3 regions of the Pedobacter sp. KLB.chiD genome follow, and region 1 is predicted to be linked to each of the others. Evidence: riboswitches for the same ligand, from Rfam matches in the RefSeq annotation. Region 1 holds a riboswitch; each other region holds the start of a gene.
The links. Region 1 has a riboswitch for S-adenosylmethionine ahead of metH (methionine synthase). Riboswitches for the same ligand answer to the same signal wherever they lie in the genome.
Positions count from the first base shown of each region.

Region 2: another riboswitch for S-adenosylmethionine. It lies ahead of ACK1I8_RS08095 (O-acetylhomoserine aminocarboxypropyltransferase/cysteine synthase family protein); the one in region 1 lies ahead of metH (methionine synthase).
Region 3: another riboswitch for S-adenosylmethionine. It lies ahead of ACK1I8_RS09660 (SusC/RagA family TonB-linked outer membrane protein); the one in region 1 lies ahead of metH (methionine synthase).

Region 1 covers NZ_CP178207.1:4,943,101-4,948,172, forward strand. The annotation lists gene murQ (N-acetylmuramic acid 6-phosphate etherase) at 184-987, shown strand; gene ACK1I8_RS20470 (hypothetical protein) at 1,091-1,657, shown strand; gene ACK1I8_RS20475 (Bax inhibitor-1 family protein) at 1,696-2,451, shown strand; SAM riboswitch class I at 2,567-2,670, shown strand; gene metH (methionine synthase) at 2,785-5,072, shown strand, end outside.
Region 2 covers NZ_CP178207.1:2,009,395-2,014,466, forward strand. The annotation lists gene ACK1I8_RS08090 (homoserine O-acetyltransferase family protein) at 1-570, opposite strand, end outside; gene ACK1I8_RS08095 (O-acetylhomoserine aminocarboxypropyltransferase/cysteine synthase family protein) at 601-1,932, opposite strand; SAM riboswitch class I at 2,195-2,305, opposite strand; gene ACK1I8_RS08100 (trans-sulfuration enzyme family protein) at 2,535-3,650, opposite strand; gene ACK1I8_RS08105 (hypothetical protein) at 3,774-4,268, shown strand; gene mqnE (aminofutalosine synthase MqnE) at 4,714-5,072, shown strand, end outside.
Region 3 covers NZ_CP178207.1:2,366,628-2,371,699, reverse strand. The annotation lists gene ACK1I8_RS09665 (peroxiredoxin family protein) at 1-1,192, opposite strand, end outside; SAM riboswitch class I at 1,330-1,436, shown strand; gene ACK1I8_RS09660 (SusC/RagA family TonB-linked outer membrane protein) at 1,750-4,917, shown strand; gene ACK1I8_RS09655 (SusD/RagB family nutrient-binding outer membrane lipoprotein) at 4,928-5,072, shown strand, end outside.

The sequences.
Region 1 (5,072 bases):
ACTGCAAATTTATGAAAATTAGCGGGTTGATATATTTTTTAACTGTATTTTCATGTCTTTTGTTTATAATATTTAACATTAAATTACACCTGGTACAATCAGTTAAAATTGATGGCAGATATTTTTTAGATTTTTAGCCTAGTTTTTAGAAAGAATTTACCGAATTTTATCAAAATTAAATTTATGAATAGAGTTACCGAGCAAGAATCTAATTATAACCACATTGATCAGATGTCGGTATTAGAAGTTTTGCAGGGCATTAATAACGAAGATAAAACTGTAGCATTTGCAGTTGAAAAATCTTTGCCTCAAATCGAAAAGTTAACATCGGCCGTGACCGAGCGAATGAAAAAAGGAGGTCGTCTCTTTTATATAGGTGCAGGTACAAGCGGTCGCTTAGGTGTAGTAGATGCTTCAGAATGTCCGCCTACTTACGGTGTGCCGTTTGATTGGGTTGTTGGGATTATCGCCGGCGGAGATACTGCCATTAGAAAAGCAGTAGAATTTGCTGAAGACGACGCGGAGCAAGCCTGGAAAGATCTTCAGGAATTTGAGATTAATGAAAAGGATTGTTTGGTTGGCCTGGCAGCATCAGGTACTACGCCATATGTGGTTGGCGGATTAAAAACGGCACGTAAGCATGGAGTTTTGACGGGCTGCATTGTTTGTAATACAGGTGGACCTATTGCTGCGGCTTCGGATTTTCCGGTTGAAGTAGTGGTTGGCCCTGAATTTATTACGGGCTCTACCCGCATGAAATCTGGTACGGCGCAGAAAATGGTATTAAATATGTTGAGTACCACAGTTATGGTTCAGCTGGGGCGTGTAGTTGGCAATAAAATGGTCGATATGCAGTTAACTAATCATAAACTGGTCGACCGTGGTACACAAATGGTGGCCAACGAACTGAACATTGGTTACGATGAAGCAGCTGAATTGTTAAACCGTTACGGAAGTGTACGTAAAGCTGTGGAAGCAGGACATTAAAAATGAGTGAAGGATAGCATAGTAACTGAAAAAGTGATGTGATGTATAAATGATCTCAGCATTCGCTCATTCAAAACCCAATCCTTCAATAATTAAAAAAAGTATGCACGAAATTGAGCCTTATTACCAGTGGAGAGATGATTATATTTCGGCAGAAGATGAGCGTTCGCCATTTTATAATACCGAATATTCAGAACTTTACTTCGATAAGCAGATCTATAACTTTTTACTGCACCCACAGTGGGACGAATTTGGATCGAATACCTTGTATATGAAGGTATTATATGCTGATTATGACCGCAGTTATGTCATTATAGAGTTTATAGGGGAGTGGAACGATGCCATTAATAACGACATTATGTTGCTGAAACGTGATATTTTGGAAATGATGATGGATGAAGGGCTTAATAAATTTATCCTGATTGGTGAAAATGTATTGAATTTCCATGCCTCTGATGACAGTTATTACGAAGAATGGTTTCAGGAAGTAGAAGATGGCTGGATTGTTGGGGTAAACTTTCAGGAACACGTGATCAGCGAATTTCGGGATAACAGCATTGATTATTATATTAACTTTGGAGGTGCATTTGACAATCTGCCATGGCGTACGCTAAAACCATTACAGTTCTTTAAAAAAGTTGAAGAACTGCTGACAAAAAGATTGAACTAAATGTTTATTTTTATATCATTTAACATACAAAAATTAAAATGGAACAACAAAATTATCAATATCAAAACAACAGCGTTTTCGTTCAGGAAGGATCTGTTTCTAAAAAATTCTTTGCCAACGTTTTCTTGTGGATGTTTGTGGCATTGAGTTTATCAACGGTAGCGGCCTATTTATTTGGAACAAATGAGCAATTTATGCAATATCTGTTAACCGTTAATCCATCTACCGGTAAAGTTGGAATGACGATTTTTGGGTATATTGCCATGTTTGCACCGCTTGGACTTGTTTTATTAATGAGTTTTGGTTTAAGTAAACTTTCTTACCCAGCGCTTGTAGGTGTATTTGTTTTATACTCCGTACTAACCGGTGTAAGCTTAAGCTTTATTTTATTGACTTATACTTCTGGTTCAGTAGTGAGCTGCTTTGCAGGTGCTGCAGGTATTTTCGGTATTATGGCCTTTATGGGCTATACCACCAATATCGATTTGAGCAAATTCGGCCCTATTTTAATGGTGGGGGTAATCGGGTTGGTTATTGCCAGCCTGGTGAATATGTTTATTCAGAGTGAACAGTTTAGTTTATTTATGGCATTTATCGGAATTGCCATCTTCACCGCATTAACTGCTTACGATGTTCAGAAAATTAAACAAATTGGCCAGGGTATAGAAGCTAGCGGAGAAGAAGTACTTCAGGTAGAGTCAAAAAAGATGGCAATTGTTGCAGCATTGCGCTTATATCTTGATTTTCTTAATATCTTCTTATTCTTACTACGCATTTTCGGTAGCAGAAGATAGAGCTAAAAACAAAACAATATTCTTAAGGCCGTGCAGAATTGCATGGCCTTTGTAATTTTATTTGGTAGCAAAGCGATAATTTTTGGAATTGATCATGCTTTGTTGCATTTTTGTACGCTTATTAAGAAAGACGGAGGGATTAGACCCAACGAAGTCTTAGCAACCTGTAACCTACAAGGTGCTAAATTCTATTCTGCAAATAGCGGAAACAGATAAGTTTAGGATTACGATTCACGTACCAACTTTTTCAATAAGCCTTTTAGGATGTATTAATGTATAATGGAAGATGTATCATGCCATTTTCCATTTGCCATCCCACATTTTACACAACAAATGGGTATAAGAGAAGAATTAGAGAAGCGTATTTTGGTGATCGATGGTGCAATGGGTACCATGATTCAGCGATACAACTTGAGCGAAGAAGATTTTAGGGGAGAGCGATTTAAAAACCATCCCTGTGATGTAAAAGGCAATAATGATTTGCTTAACATCACGCGTCCGGATATTATCAAAACCATACACCTGGAGTACCTGGCGGCTGGTGCCGATATTATTGAAACCAATACGTTCAGTACGCAACGCATTTCCATGGCCGATTACCAAATGGAAGATCTTTCTTACGAAATGAGTTTTGAAGGCGCACGGGTGGCAAAAGAAGCTGTAAATGAATTTATGGCTGCAAATCCAGATCGTAAATGTTTTGTTGCCGGTGCTATCGGCCCCACTAACCGTACCCTTTCCATGTCGCCGAATGTAAACGACCCTGGTTTTAGGGCGGTTTATTTTGATGAGCTGGAAGAAGCTTATTATGAGCAGGTACGTGGTTTGGTAGATGGTGGTTCCGATGTATTATTGATTGAGACCATTTTTGACACTTTAAATGCCAAAGTGGCCATTGTGGCCATTAAAAAATATGAAGAGGTAATTGGCCGCAAACTGGAGATTATGATCTCGGGTACCATTACCGATGCTTCGGGACGAACACTTTCCGGGCAAACCGCCGAAGCTTTCTTAAATTCTGTAATGCACGCAAAACCGCTCAGTATTGGTTTTAACTGCGCTTTGGGAGCAAAGGAAATGCGCCCGCATATCGAGGAGCTGGCTACAAAAGCAGGCTGTTATGTTTCCGCTTATCCAAACGCAGGCTTGCCAAACGAATTTGGAGCTTACGATGAGCAGCCGCACGAAACGGCACATTTGGTTGATGACTTTATTGCATTCGGTTTTGTGAACATTGTTGGTGGCTGCTGCGGCACTACTCCTGAGCATATTGGCTGCATAGCAAAAAATGCACGAAAAGCCAAACCCAGAAAATTGCCTCAACTTCCTCAATACATGCGCTTAAGTGGGTTGGAGCCGGTAACCATTACGCCAGAAAGTATTTTTGTGAACATTGGGGAACGGACCAATATTACCGGATCTCCAAAATTCTCCAAACTGATTTTGGGTGGCGATTACGAAGCTGCATTGGCCGTTGCCCTGCAACAGGTTGAAGGGGGTGCACAGGTAATTGATGTGAACATGGATGAGGGAATGCTCGATTCGGAAGCTGCCATGACTAAGTTTCTGAACCTCATTGCCTCCGAACCGGATATCGCCAAACTGCCGATCATGGTCGATTCATCTAAATGGTCGGTAATTGAAAACGGCTTAAAATGCCTGCAGGGAAAAGGGATCGTTAATTCCATTTCTTTAAAAGAAGGTGAAGATAAATTCCGCGAAAGTGCCCGTAAAATTATGCAATATGGTGCAGCTGTAGTGGTAATGGCTTTTGATGAGCAGGGACAGGCCGATAATTATGAGCGCCGGATCGAAATCTGTAAACGCAGTTACGATATCCTGGTAAATGAAATCGGTTTTCCGCCAGAAGATATTATTTTCGACCCTAATATTTTAACTGTGGCTACCGGGCTGGAGGAACACAACAATTATGCAGTCGATTTTATTAATGCTACCCGATGGATCAAAGAAAATCTGCCTCACGCCAAGGTAAGTGGCGGGGTTTCGAATATTTCGTTCTCCTTTAGGGGAAATAACGTCGTGCGCGAAGCCATGCACTCGGCTTTCCTTTATCATGCCATCCGCGCAGGTTTAGACATGGGTATCGTAAATGCCGGTATGCTGGAAGTTTACCAGGAAATTCCGCCTGAATTGTTAGAAAGGGTAGAGGATGTCCTGTTAAATCGCAGGGAAGATGCAACCGAACGGTTGGTTGAATATGCCGATACGGTAAAAACCAAAGGCAAAGAAGTGGTTAAAGACGAAGGCTGGAGAAAAGGCTCGGTTGAAGAAAGATTATCCCATGCGTTGGTTAAGGGTATCGTAGAATACCTGGATGATGATGTAGAAGAAGCCCGTCAGAAATACGACCGTCCGATTCAGGTAATTGAAGGCCCGTTAATGGATGGGATGAATATTGTTGGAGACCTTTTTGGTGCTGGAAAGATGTTCTTGCCCCAGGTGGTAAAATCGGCCCGGGTAATGAAAAAAGCCGTAGCCTATCTGTTACCTTTTATTGAGCAGGAAAAACTGAACAATCCTGATCAGGACCAGAATTCTTCGGCCGGAAAAGTATTGATGGCTACCGTAAAAGGCGATGTACACGATATTGGTAAAAATAT
Region 2 (5,072 bases), 2.4 Mb from region 1:
TTGGTTGGCATAAAAAGTCCTGTCGGTGGTAATGGCCAAACGCTGACTTTCATTAAAAGCAATGCCCCATGGAGAATGAGCTGCATTAGTAGCAATTAAAATTAGGTTTTCTATTTTATTCGGTTCCGAAATACTCCATTCCACAGCTTGCTGCCCACCTAGGGAACCACCAATTAACAATTTTATATAATCAACACCCAAATGCAAAGCCAATAACTGGTGTGCAGATACTAAATCGCGAATGGTAAATTGCGGAAAAGAAAGGTAATAAGGTAAACCCGTTACCGGATTGTTGCTTAATGGATTGGTGCTGCCATAGTGAGAACCTAAAACATTGGCGCATACAATATAATGCTCTTCAGGATTGAACAAAGCATTTCTCCCGAACAAACCTTCCCACCATTCAAAAACATCAGCATTAGCTGTAAGTGCATGGCAAACCCAGATTACATTATCTTTAGCTGCATTTAGCTTTCCATAAGTTTGATAAGCAATTTGCAGGTTACGGATTTTCTTTCCGTTTTCTAATTTGAACTGTTTGTTATGATTATATATTGATGCTGTACTCATTGTTTTGCTGTATTCGGGAAATAAACGGGCTTAGGCTGATAAACTCTCAGAAGAAACTTGTGCGTTAATGGCCGCAAATGCTTGTTCAAAATCTGCTTTAATGTCATCGATATGTTCAATACCAACTGAAACCCTTAAGGCATTTGGTTTTACACCTGCAGCCAATTGCTCTTCTTCGCTCAATTGCTGATGTGTTGTGGCCGATGGTTGGATAATCAGGGTCTTGGCATCGCCCACGTTCGCAAGATGTGAAACCAATTTTAGCTTATCGATAACCTGGGTGGCGTTTTCCTTACTTCCATTTAATTCGAAAGATAACACAGCCCCAAAACCATTACTTAAATATTTCTTTGCGAGGTTGTTGTATTTGCTGCTTGCTAATCCCGGATAATGCACTTCCTTAACCAACGGATGATTTTCCAGCCAGGTAGCCAGTTCAAGGGCATTATCAACATGGCGTTGTACGCGGAGCGATAAGGTTTCCAATCCTTGCAACAGAAGAAAAGAATTAAAAGGTGATAGCGCAGGACCAAGGTCTCTTAGTCCTTCAACACGGGCACGGATGATGAACTGGATATTACCAAACGGCCCGCCAATACCAAAAACATCACTAAAAACCAAGCCGTGGTAACCTGCAGAGGGTTCAGAGAACTGAGGGAATTTTCCATTGCCCCAATTGTAGTTTCCGCCGTCAACAATTATTCCACCGATGCTTGTTCCATGTCCACCAATCCATTTCGTTGCAGATTCTACCACAATGTTGGCACCATGCTCTAATGGCTTAAATAAGTAACCGCCTGCACCAAAAGTATTATCAACCACTAATGGAAGATCATATTTTTTGGCAATGGCCGCAATTTTTTCAAAATCAGGTACACTAAACGCAGGGTTGCCTATGGTTTCGAGGTAAATGGCTTTGGTTTTATCCGTAATTTTTGCCTCAAACTCTTCTGGCACATCCGGATTTGCAAAATCGACATGAACACCTAAACGCTTAAAGGCCACCTTAAACTGGTTATACGTTCCGCCGTAAATGTGAGAAGAAGAAACAATGCTGTCGCCAGCTTCCAGTATATTGTTTAAAGCTATAAATTGAGCAGCCTGACCTGATGCCACAGCCAAAGCCGCAACACCGCCTTCTAAAGCTGCAATACGTTTTTCGAAAACGTCATTGGTCGGATTCATGATCCTGGTATAGATATTGCCAAACTCTTTCAAAGCAAATAAATTGGCGCCATGCTCGGCGCTGTTAAACCCATAAGAAGTAGTTTGATAAATCGGTACAGCTCTTGAACCTGTTGTTGGATCTATTTCCTGACCCGCGTGTAATTGTAAAGTTTCAAATTTATATGATGTTGACATGATTGCTGTTTTTATTTGTTGAACAATTTAATAGGGTGGCTTAGCTTAATCCTAAAGCCTGCAGGGCGTATCCCAATGATTCGGGACCTTCCAGTTTGAAAGAAACAAAAGAGGAAGATTTTTAAATTACCGTATGCAACAGCACATACATGCCATGGCAGACATATGGTAACAAGCAATAGAAACAGAAAATGGTTTCACCGTTTTTAGTTCAGCAGTAGGTTCGCTTAGCGATCGAAAGTTTAATGTTTTCATCAGTTCTAATTTATATCTCCAGATAATACCATATTATCCGGTCAGGAATTGGCACCTTCTCTTTCTGAGGGTTGCCAGTGGGTCGTGGAGCCAGTCTCTCGCCACTTCTTTATAAATCAACCTATGAAGATTGACTTTTATTTAGCTTTCCGCCAAATAATATTTCAAATGTCTGAATTTATTTTAAATACACAAAATAAAATTTCGAATTTTAAATAACTTAATGAAAATGAGGTATTTATTTTTTCAGCGACAAACCATCCGCTTAAACGGATCAGGGATTTATCATAGTAAATAAGATTTTAATAACTGGTCTTCATGCCGGGGATGACCATACCGAAAACGTCTTATCCTAAGGCCTGCGCTAAATCGGCTATGATATCATCTGGGTGTTCCAATCCCACAGAAATCCGGAGTAAATTTTTTGGTGTTTTACTGTCAGGACCTTCTACCGAATAACGGTGTTCAATCAAACTCTCTACGCCGCCCAAACTGGTTGCCTGCGCAAATAATTTAACTTTATTGACCATTTTGTGAGCTGCTTCAACACCCCCTTTAACCAGAAACGACATCATGCCACCAAAATCTTTCATTTGTTTTCCGGCAATTTCATGCTGAGGATGATCTTTCAGGCCGGGATAAAAAACGGCCTCAACATTTGGATGCTTATTTAAATAATCAGCTATAATCTTTCCGTTTTCACAATGCCCTTTCATGCGGTAGGCAAGGGTTTTTATGCTTCTGCTTAATAAAAAGCAGTCAAAAGGTGAAGGCACTGCACCACCGGTTTGCTGAATATTTTTGATTTTCTCCCACAACTCGTCTTTTTTCGCGGTTATCAAAATTCCGCCAAGCACATCGCTATGTCCGCCTAGATATTTAGTGCTGCTATGCATTACGATATCAGCCCCCAATAAAATCGGATTTTGTAAAACAGGAGAGGCAAAAGTGCTATCGCAAACCAAAGTGATGTTTTCAGCTTTAGCGATTCTGGCAATTTCCTCAATATCCGTAATCTTTAATAGCGGGTTGGATGGCGTTTCGATCCAGATCAGTTTAGTATGGGGTTTTATGCTTGATTGGATCAGATTTAAATCGGTCTGGTCAATAAAATCAAATTCCAAACTATCATTAAAAATCGTCAGTAGCTGTTTTTTAATGCCCCAATACATATCATCAGGCGCAATGATGTGGCTACCAGGTTTCAAAGCCTGAAATAAAGCCAAACCGCAGGTATTGCCCGAAGAAAAAGCTGCCGCATCTTCGCCATATTCTAATTTGCATACAGTGTTTTCTAAAGCAGACCGGTTAGGATTGCTTACCCTGCTATACATATGCCCCCCAGGATAACCACCATCCTCGCCACGAAAAAAAGTGGTGGATAAACTGATCGGCGGAGTAACATCACCAGTATTGATTTTTACAAGATTAGCGGTGTGAATAGCAAGGGTTTCTGGTTTCATGATAATTGATTTTGGACGAACTGATATAGAAGCGCAATTTAGTAATTTACCGCTAATTTACGGCTCATAATGGTTTTGGCAAGATTTATGTAACAAGTTTGAGAAAATTTAAATTACACAAAAATGAAAAGATTATTTATAGCTATCGCCATAGCATGTTCTACTTTGGTAATGTTACAAAGCTGTAATACGGCAAAACGGGTAACTGCAGGTGTAACCGGCAGCAGAGGCACGGTTGTACGCGAATGGGTGGTAACAAACGTTGCTTTAGAAGGATTGCCTGATGGCGCTGTTCAAGGCTTATTCGGAGAGAAATCCTACAAATGTTTTGAGGGGAGCACATGGAATTTGACCAATAGTGGTAACGGTTCTTACACTTTACCGGCGTCGAGCGCTTGTGGTTCGGTCATGCAAACGATTTTCTGGTCGGCCGCACCAAAAGATCAAACTTTCCAGTTTAAAAAGATATACGAGGGTGATAAAGCTAAAAATGTAACCGAAGGTTATCGTTTAGTGTTAACTGAACTTTCCAGCACACAAATGGTATTAAAATCGCCAATCGAGTTTGGCGGCAGAACTGCGAATATTATTTTGACATTTGCGCCTGCAGCAAGATAATATCTAACATCGAAAAACATACCCTTAAAGCACCTTTTGAAAAAGGTGCTTTTTTTGTTTGTTACGCTTTCACTCTTATCGGGTCTGATTTATTTTAGAAAACAGTTTAGGTTCCAAGATGCCGTCATTCCCAACTCGATCCGATTGCTATCGGATGGGAGTCGTAAGGCAGGCGCTTTAAGATGCCCGCATGCGCGGGAATAATGACCGAGGTAGTTATGCTATCAATGGCTGTTAAACTAATGTGTCTATATACAAATTTTTTCTTTTGTATTTTTTCCGCGCCTTCCGTGTTTCTGTGGCGGATGTTAAATTAATACCCACTTAATATCCGTGTTCATCTTTTATTAATTGTTGCGATTGACTGTCAAAAATCACGGTTTGTTACAAGAAAATGATTTTCAAATCGGCTCAATATTGTATTTTTGTTGAAAATTAATCAGGAATGAATACAACTGAACAAGTTGAAAAAATATTAGCTGATACCAATTTATCAACTGAACTACAAAACATCGCGCACAAAGTTCTTCATAAAGAGCGGATTACCTTCGACGAGGGTGTGTACTTATACGAACATGCAGAATTGGGTTATCTCGGAGTGCTGGCCAATTTTATCCGGGAAGAGAAACATGGTGATAAAACCTATTTTAACCGCAACTTTCATCTGGAGCCGACCAATCTTTGTGTTTACGACTGCAAATTCTGTTCCTACTCCCGCTTAATCAAGCAAAAAGAAGAGGGCTGGGCCTTAACAATGGAGCAAATGCTTGATATTGTTAAAAAATATGATGACGAACCGGTAAC
Region 3 (5,072 bases), 2.6 Mb from region 1:
CATAAAATTTACCGGTAGCCGGCCCGTTAAAACCCGTATGGATTTGGGCCACATTTCCTTGTTTATCGATGATGATGGTTGTTGGGAACGATAAAAAGGAATCAAGCGCGGGTAATGATTCAGATACCGCTTGTTTATCGGCAGTGCCTGCCAATACCTGATCATATTCGATACCAAAGCGTTCACGGAAACGGGTCATTACTTTTTTTGCATATTCCGGCTCAGTTGAACGTTCATAATGCAAGGCTATAATCTCTACACCGCGATTTTTATTCTTTTTATACCATGGAGCCATAAAACTGGCTTCGTCTACACAATTAGGGCACCAGCTTCCGGTAATGGTTAAAATCACTACCTTGTTCTTGTATTTTTCATCTTTTAAGGAAATCTTTTTACCATTTATATCAGGAAAACTAAAATCAAGTGTTTTGTATCCTTTTTTTAAGTAGGTAAGCTGATAAGGATCTGGCAGGGCAGCATCTTTATTTTTGTTTCCGGTAAAAGGCTGACTGCCTCTTGCGCTTAAAACCTCACCTTTTAAAGTGCCGTCTGCCTGGAAAGTTCCTTTATAGTAAGCAGGAGAGGAGCCAATGGAACTCGAAAGTTGAAATTCGTTCCCTTCCACAATACCTTCGAGATAGCGGGAATCGCCGGTTACACGGAGAAAAGTTCCCGTCAGTCTGTTCCCTGTTTGCTTAAATAAACCTACTGTTTTTTCTTCCTTGCCGTTCGGCGATGTAAAAATCACATCATAACTTCCGGAATAGTCTGCCGACGCAGGTTTATTTGCTTTAAAACGGTAATTTTTGCGTTCCGCATCAATGGTTAGAGGTTTTCCGCCTTTATCTTGTTTACGTAGCGTTCCTGTTAACCGATTGCCATCTATTGCAAATGCCAACTCATTGTCAAACTGATCCAGTTTAACAAAAAGTGAATCGCCCGTTTGTTTTACCAAACCACCTTCGAAACTTTCTTCAGCATTACGGAAATACAATTTTTGCTTACCATTTTTTTCATGGATTTCGAAATTAAAAGGAATTTCGAGTCCCTCTTTTACTTTAGCTACACCACGCCAGTTGCCCAATGCGACAAAAGCCTTTGGTTTTACACTACTGGCTACGGTGCTGTTTTGTGCATAACTTAAAGATGTTGATATGGCCAATACGGCAATTAAAATGAACTTCAGTTTCATTGGGGTGTATGTTAATCTACTAATTTAGTCGACAAATATACGGATGGAATCACCAAAGAAAAAATATTTCAATAAAAATCTATAAAAACTATAGGATAAATCGAATTAATTATAACTTTGCCCCAGTTATTTTTAAATACTTATCAAGAAAGGCGGAGGGAATGGCCCTGTGAAGCCTTAGCAACCATCTAGTTTTTAGAAATGGTGCTAATTCCATCCCGGATGACTCTGGGGTAGTTAAGTCAGTAGTTTGCATGATCCTGAGCTAAAATATACGGGGCACTTCTGATTTAAGGGGGTGCTCTTTTTTTTACCCGATGCTGCTTTTGATAGGTAACATGTTTTATAGAAAACCATTGAAATGAAAAAAACAGACGAGTTAAAATCCCTTGATGATGCCTATTTCCGAATGCGCAGGCCCTGTTGAAGTAAAGTTATTTAAATAGGCTCTTAAGCTAACGCTTCCTTTTTTTATTAAACTGAAAACACGGTTTTTGGCCGTGGTGGAATTGTTTTGCCAAATTTTTATCCCTAATCTAATCATTAATTACACACACATGTTCACAAATTTTAAATCAATAGCGTTTAGCTTGCTGCTGTTTATTACGCAGCACTTATTCGCTCAAAATGCCACCATTACCGGAACCGTGAGGTCGGCAGATGGAGAAACACTTCCCGGTGTTTCCATTTTAATCAAAGAAACCAAACAAACCACCATTTCTGATGGTAAGGGTGCTTTTTCGATAACTGCACCTGAAAAAGCAACACTGGTATTTTCATATATCGGCTTCAAAACACAGGAAATACCGGTGAATAAAAATGAGGGCCCGATCTCTGTGATTCTTCAATCGAGCGATAATGCACTGGATGAGGTGGTCGTTACCGCATTGGGGATTTCGCGACAGAAAAAATCGCTTGGTTATGCTGTTCAGGAATTAAAAGGGCAGGATTTGTCTGAAGCTAAAGAATCGAATCTGGTCAATGCACTGGCGGGAAAAATTGCAGGTGTAAGGGTAACGAATAGTCAGGGGAGCATGGGGTCTTCCCGCGTAGTCATCAGAGGGGAAACCTCCATAGCCGGAAATAACCAGCCATTATTTGTAGTTGATGGAATTCCGGTAGATAACTCGCAGTTAAATTCTGCAGGCGCAAGGGATTATGCGAATGCCATTTCAGATATCAATCCAGAAGATATAGAATCAATTAGTGTTTTAAAAGGACCAAATGCGGCAGCATTATATGGCTCGAGGGCTGCGGCGGGTGTAATCTTAATTAAGACCAAAACCGGTAAATCAAAAAAAGGATTGGGCATTGAGGTTAACTCCAATGCCGTGCTGGAAACTTTGCTTACCCTGCCGGTTTATCAAAATGCATTTGGACAGGGGTCGGAAGGTAAGTTCAGTTATGTGGATGGGGCTGGTAAAGGCCTTAATGATGGGGTAGATGAGAGCTGGGGACCAAAAATGGATGGCAGATTAATTCCGCAGTTTTTTTCAAAAGGTGTGGCGGTTCCATTTGTAGCTCATCCGGATAACGTCCGGGATTTCTTTCAAACCGGATATTCCCTGAATAATGGTGTATCTGTTGCAGATGCCGGTGAAAAATATGATTATCGGATCTCTTACAATAACCTGAAACAGGTTGGAATTGTGCCTAACTCCGGACAAGGTAAAAATTCATTTGTATTAAATACTTCATTAAAAATAACGCCAAAACTAACTTTAACGGCTAATGCAAATTACAGTAAATTGAGTTCTGATAACTTACCTGGTACAGGTGGTTCAAGATCAACCAGTACCATGTTGCAGTTTACCTGGTTTGGCCGCCAGGTAGATATTAACCAGTTAAAAAACTATCTGGATGAAAATGGAAAAACGTTTAACTGGAACAATAGCTATTACAGCAATCCATATTGGGTAGCTTACGAAAATACTGTATCGCAAAACCGTAACCGGATTATTGGAAGTTTAGCCATTAATTATAAAATTATTGACGGACTAAATTTCAATTTCAGGTCGGGAACGGATTATTACAACGACAGGCGTAAAATCAGAATCGCTTACGGTACCAATGGCACACCGTTTGGCTCGTATACCGAAAGTGCCTTTACCGTAAACGAAAATAATACCGATGCAACTTTAAATTTTAACAAACAGTTGAGTGAAGATTTTAGCCTGGAATTACTGGGTGGCGGTAACATCCGCAGACAGTATATTGAGCAAAATGACCAGAGCGCACCTAAACTGGCTATTGCAGGATTGTACAACCTTAAAAATTCACGCGATCCCTTGGTTTCGTCCAATAATTTGTCGCGTTTAAAATCGTATAGTATTTATGTATCCGGACAGATCGGTTTCAGAAATTATCTTTTCGCCAACATTACCGCACGTAACGATTGGTCGTCTACCTTACCGGCACAAAACAGGTCATATTTCTACCCTTCATTTAACGGAAGTTTTGTAGCAACTGAAGCATTCGATATCAAAAGTGAAGCCCTAAACTATTTAAAAATACGTGGTGGATGGTCTAAAGTGGGTAAAGATGCAGATCCTTACCGCTTAATCAATACCTATGTTTTCAGTGCACCATTTTATGGCAATCCTCAGCTTACCACTGGCACTATAGATCTGAATCCTGACTTAAAACCTGAAGCGACCTCTTCTACGGAACTTGGTCTTGAAGCAGTTTTCTTTAATAAAAGATTACGTTTCGATTTAAGCGCGTATAACACCAATAGTTACAATCAGATTTTAGCAGCAGATGTAAGCCAAAGTACTGGTTTCAGCTCAAAATTGCTTAATGCCGGAAAAATCAACAACAAAGGGATTGAAGCCCAATTGGGCGTTACCCCAATCAGAAAAACCTTTACCTGGGATGTAAATTTCAATTTCGCAGCAAACAGAAGCAGGGTAATTGAGCTTGATGCTGAAAAACTATTAACCAATTATGTGGTGGCTTCCAATTCGGCCCAGGTAATTGCAACAGTGGGGCAGCCTTACGGATCGTTATTTGGTACCGCTTTTTTAAGAGATGGCAACGGAAACATCATTGTTAATGCTACGGGTGCACCAGCCACAAATCCGACCAAGCAGGTATTGGGCAAATATACGCCAGATTGGATTGGTGGGGTTTACAATACTTTTACCTATAAGGGCATCAGTTTGGGCGTTCTGGTTGATGCCAGTTTTGGTGGCTCTATCTATAACGGAACTTATGCTACAGGAACTTATACCGGTGTTCTGGCTTCAACACTTCCCGGAAGAGCAGCTGAATATGGCGGAATCTCCTATTATTACCCTGATAACAACAAGGCAAATGGAACCGTGAGGGTAAGTGGAGCTGCTCCGGCGGGAGCTACGGTGTACGATGACGGGATTATTTTTGATGGCGTAACCGCTGATGGCAAACGCAACGAGAAGATATTGCCCGCTCAACAGTATTACAAATCATTCAGAAATATAGATGAAGCAAATATTTTCGATGCATCTTATGTAAAACTCCGTGAGGTGAAATTAGGCTATAACCTGCCGGCAAAGTGGCTTCGTCCATTAAGTTTGCAAGGTGTTTCGGTATCACTGGTTGGCCGTAACCTGTGGATCATCCACCGCAATACGGTTGATATTGATCCGGAAGTGGCCTTTAATACCGGTAATGGTCAGGGTTTGGAAAGTTTATCAAATCCAAGCACCCGCAGTTATGGTATCAACCTGAATGTTAAATTTTAAATATTCCATCATGAAAAATAAAAAACTATATATAGTGGCTATTTTGGCCATTGCCATTACATCATGTAAAAAAGAGCTGAACGAGGTAAATATCAATCCCAATGCACCTGAAGTTGCACAGCCAGATTATTTGCTTACCGGGACCACGAAAGTTA